One region of the Arthrobacter ginkgonis genome, then DNA from elsewhere that is predicted to be linked to it. Evidence: riboswitches for the same ligand, from Rfam matches in the RefSeq annotation. Region 1 holds a riboswitch; each other region holds the start of a gene.
The links. A riboswitch is a leader RNA that binds a small molecule or an ion and turns the genes downstream of it on or off. The one in region 1 is predicted to bind S-adenosylmethionine.
Positions count from the first base shown of each region.

Region 2: another riboswitch for S-adenosylmethionine. It lies ahead of ABD912_RS04455 (ABC transporter substrate-binding protein); the one in region 1 lies ahead of ABD912_RS02015 (O-acetylhomoserine aminocarboxypropyltransferase/cysteine synthase family protein).
Region 3: another riboswitch for S-adenosylmethionine. It lies ahead of ABD912_RS21015 (hypothetical protein); the one in region 1 lies ahead of ABD912_RS02015 (O-acetylhomoserine aminocarboxypropyltransferase/cysteine synthase family protein).
Region 4: another riboswitch for S-adenosylmethionine. It lies ahead of ABD912_RS16775 (bifunctional o-acetylhomoserine/o-acetylserine sulfhydrylase); the one in region 1 lies ahead of ABD912_RS02015 (O-acetylhomoserine aminocarboxypropyltransferase/cysteine synthase family protein).

Region 1 covers NZ_BAABEO010000006.1:102,859-107,298, forward strand. Annotated here, with positions in the region: gene ABD912_RS02010 (CoA-binding protein) at 1-283, opposite strand, end outside; gene ABD912_RS02015 (O-acetylhomoserine aminocarboxypropyltransferase/cysteine synthase family protein) at 280-1,755, opposite strand; SAM riboswitch class I at 1,889-1,983, opposite strand; gene ABD912_RS02020 (histidine phosphatase family protein) at 2,260-2,820, shown strand; gene ABD912_RS02025 (prolyl oligopeptidase family serine peptidase) at 3,141-4,440, shown strand, end outside.
Region 2 covers NZ_BAABEO010000008.1:425,526-429,965, forward strand. Annotated here, with positions in the region: gene ABD912_RS04450 (ABC transporter permease) at 1-383, opposite strand, end outside; gene ABD912_RS04455 (ABC transporter substrate-binding protein) at 389-2,050, opposite strand; SAM riboswitch class I at 2,148-2,238, opposite strand; gene ABD912_RS04460 (hypothetical protein) at 2,433-3,239, opposite strand; gene ABD912_RS04465 (flagellar biosynthesis protein FlhA) at 3,295-4,440, opposite strand, start outside.
Region 3 covers NZ_BAABEO010000034.1:27,345-31,784, forward strand. Annotated here, with positions in the region: gene ABD912_RS21010 (APC family permease) at 1-1,251, shown strand, start outside; gene ABD912_RS21015 (hypothetical protein) at 1,288-1,743, opposite strand; SAM riboswitch class IV at 1,754-1,871, opposite strand; gene ABD912_RS21020 (siderophore-interacting protein) at 2,027-2,872, shown strand; gene ABD912_RS21025 (DUF805 domain-containing protein) at 2,901-3,413, opposite strand; gene ABD912_RS21030 (biliverdin-producing heme oxygenase) at 3,538-4,221, shown strand; gene ABD912_RS21035 (DNA-3-methyladenine glycosylase I) at 4,250-4,440, opposite strand, start outside.
Region 4 covers NZ_BAABEO010000023.1:123,855-128,294, reverse strand. Annotated here, with positions in the region: gene metX (homoserine O-acetyltransferase MetX) at 1-960, opposite strand, end outside; gene ABD912_RS16775 (bifunctional o-acetylhomoserine/o-acetylserine sulfhydrylase) at 963-2,309, opposite strand; SAM riboswitch class IV at 2,380-2,496, opposite strand; gene ABD912_RS16770 (VOC family protein) at 2,677-3,321, shown strand; gene ABD912_RS16765 (CPBP family intramembrane glutamic endopeptidase) at 3,535-4,383, opposite strand.

The sequences.
Region 1 (4,440 bases):
CGGGCAGGTCGTCGTGCTTGCGGAAGACCTCGACCAAGTCCGGCACCTCCGGCAGGTCCGCCAGGGACTTGTAGACCGGCTGGCCCAGGATCGTGTCCACCACGGGGTTCACGAAGTAGACCTTGAACCGGGTGGAGGAGAGCAGGTAGGTCGCCACGAAGTAGGACGCGCGGGACGGCTTGTCCGAGGCGCCCACGATCGCGATCGAGGTGGTGTTGCGCAGGATGTCCAGGCGTTCGGGGGCCGACGGGCCCACCCAGGTGCGCTCTGCGGTGGCGGTCACTTGGAGGCCCCTTCCTCGGCTGCAATGGATTCCTCAACGGATTCGACCACCCGGGTGCCCGGCTCCGTCACCTTGGCGCGGGCCGCGGGGATGGTGCAGGCCTCGCCGTCGTAGGTCGGCGCCGCGAATTCGGTGGTGCTGAAGACGTGGTCCTCGTGGTCTCGGCTGGGGCCGTGCTCGGCGCCGGCCTGCTGGGAGGCGGTGAGCGCCTGGTCCAGGTCCCACAGGATGTCCTCGAGGTCCTCCAGGCCCACGGAGAGGCGGATCAGGTCCTCCGGAACGCCGCCGGCGACCAGTTGGTCGGCCGTGAGCTGCTGGTGGGTGGTGGACGCCGGGTGCAGGACCAGCGTGCGGGCGTCGCCGATGTTGGCCAGGTGGCTGGCCAGCTGCAGCGCCTCGATGAACTTGGCGCCGGCGGCGCGGCCGCCCTTGACGCCGAAGCTGAACACGGAGCCGACGCCCAGCGGGAGCAGCTCCTTGGCGCGCTCGTGGTGCGGGTGCGTGGGCAGGCCGGCGAAGTTCACGTAGGTGACGCGCTCGTCCTGGTCCAGCCATTCGGCGACCTTCTGGGCGTTGTCCAGGTGGGCGTCCATGCGCTGGGGCAGGGTCTCGACGCCGATCAGCAGCTGGAACGCGGACTGCGCCGGCAGCGACGGGCCGATGTCGCGCAGCTGCTCCGAGCGCAGCTTGGTCAGGAAGCCGTACTCGCCGAAGTTGCCCCACCAAGAGACGTTGCCGTAGCTGGGCACCGGCTCGGTCATCTGCGGGAACTTGCCGTTGCCCCAGTTGAAGGTGCCGGATTCAACGATGACGCCGCCCAGGGTGGTGCCGTGGCCGCCGAGGAACTTGGTGGCGGAGTGGATGACGATGTCCGCCCCGTGCTCGATCGGGCGGATCAGGTATGGCGGGGTCAGAGTGGAGTCCACGACCAGCGGAACGCCGGCCTCGTTCGCGACGGCGGCCAGGCCCCGGAGATCGGCGACGTCGCCGGAGGGGTTGGCCACGATCTCGGTGTACACGGCCTTCGTGTTCTCGCGGATCGCGGCCTTGTAGTCGGCCGGGTCCGTCGAGTCGATGAAGGTGGTGTCGACGCCGAAGCGGCGCAGCGTCACGTCCAGCTGCGTGATGGTTCCTCCGTACAGCTTGGAGGAGGCGACGATGTGGTCCCCGGCCCCAGCCAGCGCGGCGAACACGAGGAACTCCGCGGCCATGCCGGAAGCGGTGGCGACGGCGCCGATGCCGCCCTCCAGGGAGGCGATGCGCTCCTCGAAGGCCGCCACGGTGGGGTTGCCGATGCGCGAGTAGATGTTGCCGTACTTCTGCAGGGCGAACAGGTTGGCGGCGTCGTCAGTGTCCTTGAAGACGAACGACGAGGTCTGGTAGATCGGGACCGCGCGGGCGCCGTGTTCGGCGTCGGGGGTGCCCCCGGCGTGGAGGGCGCGCGTGCGGAAGCCGAACTGGTGTTCTGCCATGAGGCGGGGGCTCCTTCAAGGTTGGTGGCGGGGAGGTAGGTCGATGTTGATTCCGGTGCCGTTGCGGCGGACAACGGCGGCCCACGGCACCGGGGGATCCGGCGCCACCACGGCCGAAGAAAAGCTCGCGCCTTCCCCATCGTTTCTGGCGGTAGCACCTTTCCGGCGGCGTCCGGAAGGTTGCTGCGGCGTCAGGGAGCCAGATCTCTCAGCCACTCGGGATGGACCGAACCATCCTCCCAAAAACCGGCCCCCCGATCAAAGAATGTTGACCACCGTTGCGCGTGGCCGCGATCTGACCGAAGATCCGGCGGCGGTCCCCCGTTATCGTTCAGACTGCTCCCACACCTCGCTCCGCTCGGCGCGGGTCCCTCGCCGCCTAGCGTCCATGAGCCTCCCAATCCTCGCTGGCGCTCGGATCGGGGCCCTCGGCTCATAGCGTCCAGGTGGCTCCCACACCTCGCTCCGCTCGGCGCGGGTCCCTCGCCGCCTAGACTTGGGCGCATGCAGGCACGGATCGCTTTTGTCAGGCACGGGGAAACGGACTGGAACGCCCAAGGGCGGTTGCAGGGCAGCAGGGACATCCCGCTGAACGACGCCGGCCGGGGACAGGCGCGGGAAGCCGGCCTGGCGCTGGGACGCGGACGGTGGGACCTGCTGGTCTCCTCGACGCTCCATCGCGCCGCCGAGAGCGCGGACATCATCGGAGCGCTGATCGGGCTTCAGCCGTCCCTCCGGCTGCCCGATCTGGTGGAGCGGAACTACGGCGCGGGTGAGGGCCGCATTGTGCAGGGGCTTCCCCGGCCCCAGATCGACGCCCTGCTGGCCACGGGGGAACCAGAGGCCTCCGTGGCGGCGCGCGGAGTGGGCGCCATTGACCGCCTGGCGGCCGAGTACCCCGGACGGCGGATCGTGGTGGTCGCCCACGGCACGATCATCCGCCTGACGCTGAATGCGGTGCTCGGCGGCAGCCACCCGCACGTGGAGAACGGCCAGGTCCTGGAACTGGACTGGGACGCCCGGGGCCGGGACGTCCGCCCGCGCGCGCTCATGCCAAGACAGTAGGCAGCCCTCGATAGCCGGCGGTTCCTGCCCCTCCACAGGCCGGGACCGCCGGCTTTTTCGTGGCCATCCCGGGACGGGCATGTATTAAAAAGCATTGACGATCGTCTCAAATTTGAAGATACTCAACGTGCGGGGTGCGCGGTTCACGGCGGGCCGGCAAGGGGCGGCTCCAAGTCGGCGCCCTTGCCGCCCGCCGCGAATCTTTCCGCGCCGAAGCCATTCCTTCCGCACTGACGATCTTTTCGCGGTGAGGTCCTTTTGTGCTGGGAATCCTTCCGCGGCGCATTCCTCCCCGCCCGGAAACGAGTTGGAGGCATTCAATGAAGAACCGTCCACGCCCTACACGCTTGCGCGCGCTCGCCGCCGCCGTCGCCCTCGCGGCAACGCCGCTGGCCCTGGTGCCAGCACCCGCCGTGGCCGCCGAGGATGAAGCCCATCAGGTCAAGGGGGTTTTCCATCAGGACGAGCCCGGCGAGGTGGTGTATGAGGCGGTGACCCCGGAGGACTGGAACGGCACCCTGGTGCTGGACCTGGACTTCAACCGGTGGACCGGGGAAAAGCGGGAGTGGTTCCTCTCCCACGGCTACGGCATCGGCGGCATTCAGCGCACCCAGAACCAGACGGCCTACGAGATCAAGAAGTACGTGGACGACCTCGTGGCCACCCGCGGCGAACTCATGGAGGCCGGAACGGAGGAGCCCGCCAGGACGATTGCCGTCGGGGCCTCGCGGGGTGGCTTCGTGGCCCGCATGTCCGTCGAGCATCGCCCCGACGTTTTCGACGGGGCGCTGGCCTTCGCCGGCGGCGGAGCGGGGGTGCTCGGTTCCTGGCTGAGCAAGGCCGACGCGGTGTGGGCCCTGAAGACGCTGGTGGACCCCGCGGCCCCGCTGGCCATCAACAACCTCCCCGACATTCCCGCCGGGGCGAGCTACGGCCCCGACTACCAGCAGGACGTCGCCCTCGCCGCCTTGGTGGAGAAGGCCCGCGGGGACGACGCCGGCACGGCCCGGCTGATGCTGGCCAGCGCGCTGGAGCAGGCCACCGCGTGGCCCTCCGGTGCGGAGGCGCCCGGCGCGAACGACTTCGAGGATCAGGCGCAGCGCATCGCCGACAGCTTCGCCTGGGCGAACCCGCAGTTCGTCCACAAGGAGATCGAGGACATGGCCGGGGGCCCGGTGGTGTGGAACCACGGCGTCGATTACGCCGCACTGCTGGAGGATTCCGGGGCGATCGAGCGGGTCCGCTACTGGTATGACAAGGCGGGCCTCGACGTCGAGGACGACCTCGCGAGGCTGGCGGGGGCCCCGCGCTACTCCGCGGACGCGGCGGCGATCGGCACCCTGGACGAGAAGGGCACCTTCACCGGGGACACCGGCCAGCGGCCGGTGCTCAGCATCAAGACCATCGGCGACGGCGCGGACGCGGTGCCGTTGGATGCCGCCTACGTCCAGACCTTCGCCGCGGCCGGGAGCTCCGCCCAACTGCGCACCGCCTTCATCGGCCGCGCCGGCCACAGCACCCAGACCTTCCGCGAGTACCTGGCGGCGTTCGCGACCCTGGAGTCCAGGATCGGCACCGGCGTGTGGCCCGCGACCTCGGCCGCGGCGCTGAACGAGCGGG
Region 2 (4,440 bases), on a different contig from region 1:
CCCTGTCGGGCCAGGGTCGCGGCCGCGGCCAGGGCCACGGCCAGGACCACGGCGGCCACGAAGGCGCTGGCCGCGAGGGCCAGGGTGGAGCCGATGACCGAGCCGATGCGCTCGGCCACCGGCTGCCCCGATGCCAGCGAGTAGCCGACGTCCCCGCGCGGCAGCCCGGCGAGCTGGGCCAGGTACTGCACGATCAGGGGCTGGTCGTAGCCATACTGCGCCTTCATCGCCGCGATCGTCGCCGGGTCTGCGGCCGCATCCGCGGACAGGAAGATCGTTACCGGATCGTTCGGCAGCAGCTGCACGGCCAGGAAGACCAGCGTGTAGGCGAGCCAGACGACCAGGAGCGCCTGCCCGACGCGCCGTGCGATGTAGGCGGCCATGAGGGTTACTCCCCGGTCTTCCAGGCGCCCTGGAAGATGGGCGCGGTGCCCGAGGTGAACTCGACGTGGGCGTCCGCGTTGCCGCCGTAGACCTGGACCTCGTCCCACAGCACCAGCGACAGGGCCTGGTCGACCACGAGCTGGCGCTGCTCCTCGGCGACGAGTTCGAGGTGCTCCTCCTCCGAGGTGGCGGAGCGCTCCTTCTTGAACAGGGCATTCAGCTCGGTGTCGGCGTTCAGCGTCTGGGTGTTGGTCGCCGGGCCGAAGACCGGGCCGAGGCCGCCGTAGGCAAACTGGCGCGTGCCGAAGAACTCGATGTTGGGGTCGATCATCGCGGTGGCGAGGAAGGTGTTGTCGGCGGCCCGGTTGACGAGCTTGACGCCGATCTCGCGCCACTGCTGCTCGATCAGCTCGAAGGCCGGCTTGATCACCACGGAGTTGTTGGACGAGGTCACCGTGACCTCGAGCTTCTTCCCGTCCTTCTCGCGGACGCCGTCGGCGCCCGCGGTCCAGCCTGCCTCGTCCAGCAGCTGCTTGGACCGCTCCGGATCGTAGGCGAGCTCCTCGGACAGGTCGACGAAGCCAACAGCCGCGTGGTTCAGCACCGAGCCGGCCATGGTGTAGCTGTCGGAGAGCACGGTGTCCTTGATGGACTGGCGGTCGATGCCGGACTGCAGGGCCTGGCGCACCTTGGCGTCCTCCAGCTTGCCGCTGCCGATGCGCACGGCTGCCATGTTGGCGGTGAGGTCGATGCCCTTGGCGGGCAGCACCTGGTCCCCGCTGCCTTCGACGGCCGCTTCATCGGCCGGCTGGAGCCCGCGGACCAGGTCCACCTGGCCGGACTGGATGGCTCCGGCGCGGTGGGCGACCTCCGGGAGGTATTTCACGACGAGCTTGTCCAGGTAGGGAGCGCCCTGGTTGTCGGCGGTCTCCGGGGCCCAGGCGTAGTCGGCCCGCTTCGCGAAGGTGACCTCCTCGTCCTTCTTCTCGGACTCGAAGACGAACGGACCGGAGCCCACGATCTTGGAGATCGCCGACTGGCCGGCGTTGTCCAGTTCGAGGGTCGCCGGGGAAACGAGGCCGGCGGTGACGGACGAGGTGGCGCGCAGGAAGTTGGCGTCCGGGCTCTCCAGCGTCACCTTGACCTGGTTGTCGCCGACCACCTTGGAGGACTTGTAGGCGGAGAAGTCCACGTTCGGCTGGATTTGGGCGGACTCGATGCCGTTGCCCAGCGCGTCAAGGTTGGCCTTGACGGCCGCGGCGTCCAGCGGCGTCCCGTCGCTGAAGGTCACCCCGTCGCGGATGGTGAAGGTGAATTCGGTCTGCGCCTCGTTGGCGGTGAACTTGCTGGCGATCCATCCGACCAGTTCGCCGCGCTCCGCGTCGTAGTAGGTCAGCCGGTCCAGCACGCTGTTGAGCACGTTGGCCTTCTCGTAGAAGCGGGCCGCCTGGGTCTGCCAGGTGTTGATGGGAGTGACCTCGGCGAAGACGAACGTCCCGCCCTGGACCGGCTCTCCGGCGGGCGCGCTTCCGGAGGCCGCGGGGCCGGCCGTGCCGGTGGAGCAGCCGGCCAGGGCGAGGGAAGCGACCCCAAGCAGGGCGAGCAGGCGGACGCTACGTTCCGCCTTCCGGGACGGGCGGTTCTGTGTGCGCTGTGTGGGTTCCATGGCGGATCCTCTCGGTCGTGACCGAGGAACGCCAAGACACGTCAGGGAACCGCGGCCGGGCACGTGGCCGGCCGGCGGGGACATGGGAGCTTGGCAATCTCCATCGGTCCTGGCGTTAGCACCGCTTCCCCGAAGGGTGGTTGCTGCGACGTCATCGAGCCAGGTCTCTCAGCCGCTCTGGATGGTGTGTGGGTGGCCCGGGAATCTTCCGGACGCCAGTAAGTCTGTTGCAGGATCTTCGACGCGGCCAAGCGCGGGGCCGCTTCCGCGAAACAAATGGACACATGCCGGCCGCGAGCCATCGCAATTGTTCATAAACGCGTCATAGGACGCCTTGTGACGCGCACGCTGCAGCGCGTTTGCCCTCGGTCCCCTAAATGCCCTAGTCCCGGCCGGGGGCGAGTTCCCCGTTGCCGGCCAGCAGGATCGGCAGGCCCAGTTCGGCGGGGGTGTGCGGGGTGGCCGTGCCCTTCTCCCCCACCACCACGATGCCGCCGACCGGTCCGGCCCCGCACAGGCCCTCGACCCAGGCCCGGGTGTCCTCCGGCTTGCGCCCGGCGTCCACCACGGCCCAGATGGCATCCGCCGGCACCCGGCCCACCATGCTTTGAGCGAGCGCGTCCCAGCGGCTGCCCAGCCCCAGCGCCACCACCAGGGGACCCGGCGCGCGCAGGCTGGCCGCTTCTCCGCCCCAGCGCGGCAGGTTCTCCGTGCGCAGCACCCCGTAGGTGCACACGCCCTCCAGCGCCGTGGCCCTGGACAGCAGCTTGGCCCCGCGCAAGGCATCATCGCGAACGCCGGCCAGCAGCAGGATCTGCCCCGGGCCGGGCAGCTTGGACCCGCCCACTTCCCGCTCCAGGCCCGCCAGCAGGCGGTCGAACTCCGGGGCCACGGTAGACACCGGCGGGGCGGCCACACCGCCCGGCGCCCCATCCGGCACGACGCCGGAAACCGCGCCGTCCCCGGCGTCGGCCGCGTCCAGCAGGGCCGCCAGGGCGCCGGGGCTGACCGGGCCACCGGGGCGCATGTGGCCAGGCAGCCGGACATCCGCCGCAGGGTCCCCGGCCACCGGGGACGCGAGGACCGCCGAGGACGCCGGGCCGGGCACGGCGGTGACCTCGAAATAGCGGCTGGCGAAGAACCCGCCGAGTCCGCCGCGGGTGATCCGCTCCGCCGAGACGATGCGCATGTCCGGTCCCAGCGCCGCGGCCGCCGCCCTCCGGGCGCCCTCCAGCGTCTTGTCCCTAAACCTTGATGGCGTCTGCAAGGTTCACCACCCCCACGGTGTCGATGCGCGCGGCCGCGGCCGTCGCTTCCTGGTAGTTGAGCACGGGCAGATCGGCGTGCGGCAGCACCAGCCGGCGCACCGCCGGGCGCAGCGCCGGCGCGCACACCAGCACGGGCCGCCGGTCCGCCGCCGCGGCGCGGTCCAGGGCCACCCGCAGCGACTGGGTCAGCGCGTCCAGCCGCTGCGGCTCCAGCAGGATCTGGGTGCCCGCGTCGGCCGGGCGCAACCCCTCCAGCATGAGCTGTTCGGCCCGCGGCTCGAACGTGATGACCGTCAGCACGCCCTCGCGCACGTAGGGTGCCACGACCGCCGGGCCCAGCCCGGCGCGGGCGGACTCCACCAGCGGCTCCGGGTCGGTGGAGGCGCGGGCGCGCAGGGTGAGCGCCTCGTAGATGCGGGCGAGGTCGTTGATGGGGACCTGCTCGGCGAGCAGGCCCTGGAGCACCCGCTGGACCTCGGCCAGGGTGAGCAGGTTCGGGACCAGCTCCTCCACCGCGGACGGGCTCTCCTCCTTCAGCGCCTCGTTGAGCGCGCGCACGTCCTCGCGGGAGAGCAGCCGCGCGGCGTTGCGGGAGACGACGTCGGACAGGTGCGTCATCAGCACCGACACCCGGTCGATCACCGTGCAGCCGGCCAGTTCGGCGCTGTAGCGCAGCTCGGTGGGCACCCACTTGCCGTCCAGGCCGAACACCGGGTCCACTGTGGCGGTGCCGGGCAGGTTGCCCAGGTTGCCGCCCAGGGCCAGCAGCATGCCCGCCGGCAGCGTGCCGGAGGCGGCCTCCACGCCGGCCACCCGGATCGAGTAGGTTCCCGGGGGCAGCTCCACGCTGTCGCGGGTGCGCACCGGCGGGATCACCATGCCGATCTCCAGCGCCATCTTCCGGCGCAGCGACTTCACCCGGCCCAGCAGGTCGTCGCTGGCACCGGTGACCAGGCCCACCAGGTCGGTGGCCAGCAGCACCTCCAGCGCCGGCACGCGCATCTGTTCCATGAGTTCGCGGGCCGGGTCCTGGGCGGGGGCGGCGGCGACCTCGGCCGCCGCGGTTTGGGCGCTGAGGGCCTCCGCAGCGTCGCGTTTGGTGACCGAGCGCGCCATCACCAC
Region 3 (4,440 bases), on a different contig from region 1:
GCGATCAACGGCGTGCTGCTGGCCAGCATCATGATCGGTATCTCCACGCTGATCAACGCGTTCGGCGTGAAGCTCATGACCCTCATCAACAGCGTCGGCGTGTTCGTTGAACTGGTGGCGGCCGTGCTGCTGATCCTGGCCCTGCTCTGGCACGCGGTCCGCGGCCCGGGAGTCCTCTTGGACACCTCCGGCTACGGGGAAGGGCACCCGCTGGGGTTCTTCGGCGTCTTCCTGATCGGCGCCATGGCCTCGGGCTACGTCATGTACGGCTTCGACACCGCCAGCTCCCTCGGCGAGGAAACGAAGGACCCCAAGCGCACCGCGCCCAAGGCCATCCTGCGCGCCGTCACCGCCTCCTTCCTGCTGGGCGGGCTGATCCTGCTCGGCGGGCTGCTGGCCGCTCCGGACCTCAATGATCCGAAGGTGGGCCATGCCGACGGCGGCCTGCAGTACATCGTGCTCTCGGTGCTGGGCGGCCCCTTCGGCAAGGCCTTCCTGGTCTGCATCGTCGTGGCCGTCATTGTGTGCACCCTGGCGGTGCACGCGGCCGCCATCCGGATGATGTTCGCGATGGCCCGGGACAACAACCTGCCGTTCAGCCGGCAGCTCAGCAAGGTCGATCCCGTGCGCAGGACGCCTGCCGTGGCGGCCATCGTCATCGGTGTCATCGCGGTGATCCCGCTGATCGTCAACGTGATGCAGCCGGCCATTTTCACCATCATGTCCAGCATCAGCATCGTCCTGATCTACCTGTCCTACCTGCTGGTCACCGTGCCCATGCTGCGCAACAGGTTCCTGAGGAAGTGGCCGCTCAAGGAGGAAGAGGCCGGCAAGGCCGGATTCAGCCTCGGCAAGTGGGGCCTGCCGGTGAACATCCTGGCCGTGTTCTGGGGCGGGGCCATGACCCTGAACCTCATCTGGCCGCGGCAGGAGATCTACAACTCCGTTCCGCCGTTCGAGTGGTACCTGCAGTGGGGCGGCGTGCTGTTCGTCGGTGCCGTCGTGATTGGCGGCACGCTCCTCTACCGCCTGAAGATCCGCCACCAGACGGGGGTGCTGGCCGAGCACGCGGCGGCCGTCGCGGCCCATCCGTCCTCGGGCTCCGCACGTACCGAACCGTCGGCTGCCCCCCGACCGCTGCCGGATCCTGTCCGGGCCGGGGCCGGCCTGTCCAGCGCGGACATTGCCAGTGAGATCCCTGACGCGCTGCCAGCCAATGCTGCCCTGTCAGAGAAAGGCACGGGGTCGTAGATCGGGCCCTTGGGGATGCCCGCGGGGCCGCTGCTCCTAGACGGCGTCGAACTCGGCGAAGTCGGCGGTCACCGCATTGAAGAAGCGCTCCAGCTCGGGGTCGTGGTCCAGCGGACACGGGACCAAGGGCTCCAACGACAGGCTGAGGTAGCTGCGCCCCGCCTGGCGGCGCGGATCCGCGGGCATCCCCAAAACCCCGGCCTCGGGGTTCCACACCGGCTCGGCGCGGCGGCCGGTCCGTCCGAGCGAGTCCAGCAGCCGGGCGTGCTCGGCCAGGGCCAGGGCATCATGCGTGTAGGCCAGGACCTGCTCCCCGCAGAACGTCACCATCCGCACTGCCTGTTCGGCCACGTCCACGTCCACGCTGGTGATCCGTTCCCATGCCGTGGCATCGCGGAGGGCCCCGGCCACGGTCCGGAGGTGGAGGCGGTGCCCGCGCCCGAACAGGGTGCAGTTCGCTTCGGCGCCGGCGGAGGGGATCGGATAGCCCATGGGGGACCTTTCGTTGCTCTTGTCCGGAGCGGTGTTGCACCAGACCACTTCGTCATCCGAACCACCCGTGAAGCATGGGGTTGGTGTGCGGTCGGGTCGGAGCCCAAACATGGCCGCAGCTCGTGAAGCTTTTCCTAATGGTATCCCATTCTCCAAGGCGCCAGCGTCGCGCAAGTTGCTTCGCGGGCCGGAGTGGGATTGGCTGGGAAGGAACGCTTTAGGCAACCCTTACCTCGGGTTGGTCCCGAACGTCCCCGCCGAACGCCCGCGAAGAGGAACCGCCATGACCGCAGCACCCGCCGCCCGCACCCCACGTCCCGCCCGCCCGCAGGTGGTGCTCGAGGTGCTCGCCACCGAACGCCTCAGCCCCCACATGGTGCGGCTGACTCTGGGCGGGGAGGGGTTTGCGGGGTTCCAGAACAAGGACGCCACGGACAAGTACGTCAAGATCCTCTTCGCCGATCCGGCGCTGGGACTGGAACCGCCGTACGACCTGGAGGCACTGCGCGTGAAGCTGGGCCCGGAGGCCGTGCCGGTGCGCCGCACCTACACGGTCCGCCGCGTCGACGAGGCGGCACGGACGCTGCAGATCGACTTCGTGGTCCACGGAGACGAGGGCATCGCCGGGCCCTGGGCCGCGGCGGCGCAGCCGGGGGAGAAGGTCTGCTTCAACGGACCCGGCGGGATGTACGCGCCGGATCCGTCCGCCGACTGGCACCTGCTGGCCGGGGACGAGTCGGCACTGCCGGCGATCTCCGTCGCGCTGGAGGCCCTGCTGGACGACGCCGTGGGCGTCGCCTATCTGGAGGTCGCGGGCCCGGAGGACGAGTTGGAGCTCGCCGCGCCCGCCGGCGTCGAACTGCGCTGGCTGCACCGCGGCGAGTTCACCCCCGACTCCACCGTGCTGGCCGCAGCGGTCGAGGCCGGAGCGTGGCGCGAGGGGCGGGTGCAGGTCTTCGCGCACGGCGAGCGGGAGGTCGTGAAAAACCTGCGCCGCTACCTTGCCGAGGAACGCGCGGTGGACCGCAGGCAGCTGTCCCTGTCCGCCTACTGGGCCTACGGCCGGGCCGAGGACGCGTTCCAGGCGGAGAAGCGCGAGGCGGTCGGGCAGATCTTCCCCGAGGGCTGAGGCGCCTCCCGGAACCGGGCCGCAGGCCCTACATGGCCTGCGGGTAAGCCGGCGGCAATGACGATCGGGCGTCGAAGCGCGCGCCCTGGGGGTGGGAGGGCAGCACCATGAAGATGAGGATGATCAGCCCGCCGACGCCGGGTATCAGGGACAGCAGGTAGAACCAGCCGCTGTAGTTGGCATCGTGCAGCCGGCGCACCGCGATGGCGATGCTGGGGATCAGGACCGCGAGGGAGTAGGCGGCCAGCAGGACGATCAGCACGACCGTCAGCGGGGCGGGCCGCCAGTTCTCAGGGTCCGGCTCGTAGTCCATCTGGGGATTTCCCGTGGCGACGATCGAGATGGCGAGGAGGATCGAGCCCACGGTCGCCACCAGTGCGTTGAACAGGGCGGCCCACCAGTACTCGCTCCGGCTGGCCCGCCCGGAGAAGGTCGCGTACTTGGTGAAGAACCGTTTGATGGCCTGGCCGAAGCTGGCGTTGTAGAGCGGCTGGTCCAGGGGAACGGGGGAGTTCCCGCTCCGGGGCAGGGGCTGTGCCATGGAAGGTCCTCTCATCAGGCGGTATGCGTCGGCCGGAGTGATCCTCCCGACCATAATCCGCCCGGGTGTCCCGGCGGGGAAGGCCGCGGGGGCCTATGATGGCGAAAAGATTGGGAGGCCCACCATGACCGAGACCCCGGAGACCACCTTCTCGGCCCGTTTGCGCCACGCCACGCAGGCGGAGCACTCCCGGGCGGAGTCCGCCGAATTCATCTCCACGCTGATGGAGGGGACCCGCAGCGCGCGGGACTACGCCCTCTTGCTGTCCCAGTACCGGTTCATCTACTCCGCCCTGGAGGAGGAATGCCGCTCCCTGCGCGAGCGGCCCGGGGCGGGGGACCTGCTGGCGGAGTTGCTGGATCCCCGGCTTGAGCGGCTGCCGTCCATCGAGGCGGACCTGGCCGGCCTGGTTCCGGCCGTGGGGCTGGACGCGGCGCCCGGAGCGCTTCCGGCGACCCGGGAGTATGCGGCGCGCATCCGCGCGGCGGCCGCGGAGGATCCGGCACGCCTGGTGGCGCACCACTACCTGCGCTACCTGGGGGATCTTTCCGGTGGCCTGGCGATCGGCAGGCTGGTCGCGCGCCACTACGGCATTGTCCCGGAGCACCTGAGCATGTGGACCTTCCACGGCATCGACAAGCCCAAGGTGTACAAGGACGGCTACCGGGCCAAGCTGGATGCCTACGCGGTGGACGACGCCCGCGCCGACGCGCTGGTGGACGAGGCGGCCTCCGGCTTCGCCCTGAACCGGGCCCTGTTCGCCGAGCTGTTGGGACTGTCCCGGAAGGTGGCGCCAGCGGTGGCCTAGCGCGCGGGCCTTGCCCCGCGCTTACCGGTCAGCCGGGCCAGACCCCCGAGGTCCCGCGCCGGTGGCTATCCACCAGGTGGGTGTCCACGATGCCGGTGGCCTCCATGAGGGCGAACATCGTCGTGGGGCCAACGAACGCGAAGCCCTTCCTGCGCAGCGCCTTGGAGAGGGCCACCGACTCGGGCGAGGTGGTGGGCACCTCGGCCATGCTTCGTGGCT
Region 4 (4,440 bases), on a different contig from region 1:
GGCGGCCTGGGCGCCGCCGCGGCCGCGGCCGACGTCGTGGGACATCAGGGCCTCGGTCAGGACGATGTAGCTGTTGGCATCGAAGCGGCCGACCAGTTTGGAGGCCTGGTGGTCCAGATAGCTTTCCACCTGGTAACGGCCGCGGTCGTAGCCGGCGGAGCCGAACGGGTCCTCGGTGTGCTGCGCCTGGCGCCCGAAGCGCACGTCCATCTCCGGTTCGGAGCGGTAGGTGATGTGTGCCAGGCGGCGGGCGATGCCGAGCCCCTGGACCGGCCCGGGCGCGGGCGTTCCGTCGGGGTCGGCGGCGCCGTAGTAGTCGCCGCCGCGGAACCCGGGGTCCAGCCGGATCGACTGGGTCTGGATCTGCGCGAACGCGATCTGCTCGGCGGTGGATTCGGCGCAGGCGGCGATGACCACGCAGTTGCGCACGCGGTCCGGGTACTCGGCGGCCCATTCGAGGGCGCGGGCCCCACCCATGGAGCCGCCGATCACGGTGTGCCACCGGCGGATTCCGAGGGCGTCGGCGAGGCGGGCCTCGACGCGGACGCCGTCGCGGATCGTGGTGAACGGGAAGCGGGAACCGAGCGGGCGCCCGGTCTCGTCGGGGGTGGACGGGCCGGTGGTGCCGTAGCAGCCGCCCAGGAGGTTCGGCGCGACGACGAAGAACCGGTCGGTGTCGATCGTCTTGCCGGGGCCCACAAAACCGTCCCACCAGCCCGCGGTGTCGCTGTCGCCGCGGGCCACGTGAGTGTCCCCGGTCAGGGCATGCTCCAGGAGGACGGCGTTGGACGCGTCCTGGTTGAGCTCGCCCCAGGTCTCGTACCCGATCACGATCTCCGGGAGGTGGCCCCCGGTCTCGAAGGTGTACGGACCTGTCCGGAATTGGCGGAGCACGCCGTCGGGCCCATGCCCGACGGCGTGCCGCCACCCGGATTGTCCGGAGGTTACGTCGAAATCGATGCTCACTTCACCGCCTGGAGGGCGGATCCCGATTCCTCGGCGGCCTTTCGGAAGCCGCCTTCGAGATCCGCAATGATGTCGTCAATGTGTTCGAGGCCCACCGCCAGGCGGACCAGGCCCGGGCTGACCCCGGCCGCTTCCCGCTCGGCCTCGGTCAGCTGGACGTGGGTGGTGGACCACGGGTGGATCACCAGGGAGCGCACGTCGCCGACGTTCGCCACGTGCGAGTGCAGCTCCAGGGCATCCACGAACGCCTGTCCCGCCGCGGCTCCGCCGTCGAGCACGAAGGCGATGATCGCGCCGGTGCCGCGCGGGCCGTACTTGCGGCCGCGCTCGAACCACGGGCTGGAAGGCAGGCCGGCGTAGGCCACCGAGCGCACCTGCGGGTGGGCCTCGAGCCATTCGGCGACCTTCTGGGCGTTGGCCACGTGGCGCTCCACCCGCAGGCTCAGGGTCTCGAGGCCCTGGCCGATCAGGAACGCGTTCAGGGGCGCCACGGAGGATCCGAAGTCACGCAGCAGGTGCACGCGGGCCTTGAGGATGTAGGAGAGGTTGGCGCCGAAGATGCCGTCCACGCCCAGGTCGCGGGCGAAGACCAGGCCGTTGTAGGACTCGTCAGGGGTGTTGAAGCCGGGGAAGCGCTCCGGGTCCTGCGCGTAGTCGAACTTGCCCGAGTCCACGATGACACCCGCGATCGCGGTGCCGTGGCCGCCGAGGTACTTGGTCGCCGAGTGCACCACGACGTCGGCGCCCCATTCGATCGGGCGGATCAGGTACGGGGTGGACAGGGTGTTGTCGACGATCAGCGGGACGCCGGCCTCGTGGGCCACGGCGCTGACGCCCTCGATGTCCAGCACGTCCTGGCGCGGATTGGAGACGACCTCGCCGAAGAACGCCTTGGTGTTCGGGCGCACGGCCGCACGCCACTGCTCCAGGTCGTCCGGGTCGGCCACGAAGGTGGTTTCGATGCCGAGCTTGCGCAGGCTGTGCTTGAGCAGATTCTGCGTCCCGCCGTACAGGCTGGGGCTGGCGACGATGTGGTCGCCGGCCTCGGCCACGTTCAGGATCGCGAAGGTGGTGGCGGCCTGGCCGGAGGCCAGCAGCAGCGCCCCGACGCCGCCCTCCAGGTCGGCGATGCGGTTCTCCACGGCCTCCTGCGTGGGGTTGCCGATGCGGGTGTAGATCGGTGCCAGCTCCTGCAGCCCGAAGCGGGCCGCCGCGCTTTCCGCGCTCGGGAACACGAAGGAGGTGGTCTGGTAGATCGGCAGTGCCCGCGCCCCGGTTGCCGCGTCGGGAACCTGCCCGGCGTGGATCTGGCGGGTTTCGAAGGACCAAGTGTTGCTAGACATGTTTCTTCCCCTCTGGCTAGGGGTCCCCCCGGGCTGCGCGGAAGCACGGACTGTGCCTCCGCCGGGGTGTGACCCGCGCTTGTCCCGTGTCCTGCTGGCACGGGGCCTGGTCTTCACCCGGGGCACCCCACCGCGAGTGGAGGGTTGCCGGCCAGCAAACCGGGGTTTAGCGCTGGCACTCATGACCTTGGTTCCAAGTCTTGCGAATCTTCCGCCGGTCCCGCAACTCCGTGTCCGCCTTTGTGACTTCCCGTGGCTCCGGCGGCGGCACCCGGCCCCAGCGCCCCGAGGCGCCGCAACCCCTTGTCAGGGGCACCTTAGGAGGACCTAAGTCGAGACGTGAATCACAAAGTGCCATGATGGGGCCATGATGAGGCTGGACCATGTTTCTTACGCTTGCGGTCCCGATGGGTTGGCCGCTACGGCCGCCCGCATCGGCGAGACCTTGGGGATCGAGTACGTAAAGGGGGGTGTCCATCCGCGCTTCGGCACTCGGAACGTCATTTTCCCGTTGCAGAACGGGCAGTACCTGGAGGTCGTCGAGGTGCTCAACCACCCGGCGTCGGACAAGGCCCCCTTCGGGCAGGCCGTGCGCGCCCGCTCCGAGCTGGGCGGCGGCTGGATGGGCTGGTGCGTCGCGGTGGACGACCTGCTGCCGTTCGAGGAGCGGCTGGGCCGCCAGGCGGTGCCGGGCAACCGCAAGTTCCCGGACGGGCGCGAACTGACCTGGCAGCAGATCGGCATCAACGGCCTGATCTCCGATCCTCAGGTCCCGTACATGCTGCGCTGGGACGACGGCACCGAGGACCTGCACCCGTCCAAGGCGCTGGATCCGGCGGGACGCATCTCCAAGATCACCATCGCCGGTTCCCGCGACCGGGTCCGGGACTGGCTGGGCCAGCCCGAGCAGTCCCCGGTGGGCGACGTCGAGGTCTCCTGGCAGTCCCCGAACGGGACCCCGGGTATCCTCTCCGTCACCTTCACCACCCCCAAGGGCGAGGTCGAGCTCTAGGCCGGGGGGCCTGCTCACCACACCACACGCACGCACCGCACCGCATAAAGGCACGACGGCGGCACCCACCCGGGTGCCGCCGTCGTTGTTCCGCTGGCGCGCCGTGCGGGGGCCCGCTTTCCCGCGCGGCACCCGCACTTACGCGTCAGGATTCCGCGCACACCCGCACTTACGCGTCACAATTCCGCGACTTCACAATTCGGCGAAGGGGACTCAGGTGCCCAGGCCGATGGCCGGGCCGAAGAGGGCGAAGCCGACGAACCCGGCCGCATCCAGCAGGGCGTGCGCGATCACCAGCGGCATCACCCGCCGGGTTTTCAGGTACACCCAGCCGAACACCAGGCCCATGACGAAGTTGCCGATGAACGGGCCCACCCCCTGGTAGAGGTGGTAGCTGCCGCGCAGCACCGCGCTGGCCAGCAGCACCTGCCAGGTCCCCCAGCCGAGGCGGGGCAGGCGCTCGAACAGGTAGCCGATCACGATCACCTCTTCGACGATCCCGTGGCGCACGGCCGAGAGCAGCAGGACCGGCACCGTCCACCAGTACGGGTCAAGCGCGGCCGGCACGATCGCCGTGGTCACGCCCAGCGCGCGCCCGGCCGCGTACACGCCCAGCGTCCCCAGCCCCATCGCCGCGAACAGCCCGAAGCCCAGCCCGGCGTCCCGCCACGGGCGGCGGGCATCGAACCCGATCCTGCGGAACGGGTTGCCGCCGGGGACCTGCCAGAGCAGGAAGAACACCAGGGCCACCGGCACCAGGGCGAAGAAGATGTCCAGCAGCTGGTAGGTCAGGTCGAAGTACTCGCGGGCACTGAGGCTGTTGTTCAGCGTGGTGGTTTGCCCGGCCAGCGGGGCGCGGGTGGCCTTGTCCAGCAGGTTCACCACCGAGTACACCGCGGACTTGCCCAGCGACAGGCCCAGCACCAGTCCGATCTCGATCCACAGGTACCGCCGCGGCTGGGACACGGACGGCGGCACCGGCCAGTCCGCGGGCGAGGGCCGGGGCACGGCGGCCTCGCCCGGACCTGCGCCGGGATTTGCCGTGGGGTCTGCGCTGCTCATGCGCCCGATCCTAGCCAACGGGCCTGTGTGTCCGCGGTGGGCCGGCCCTTCCGGGAC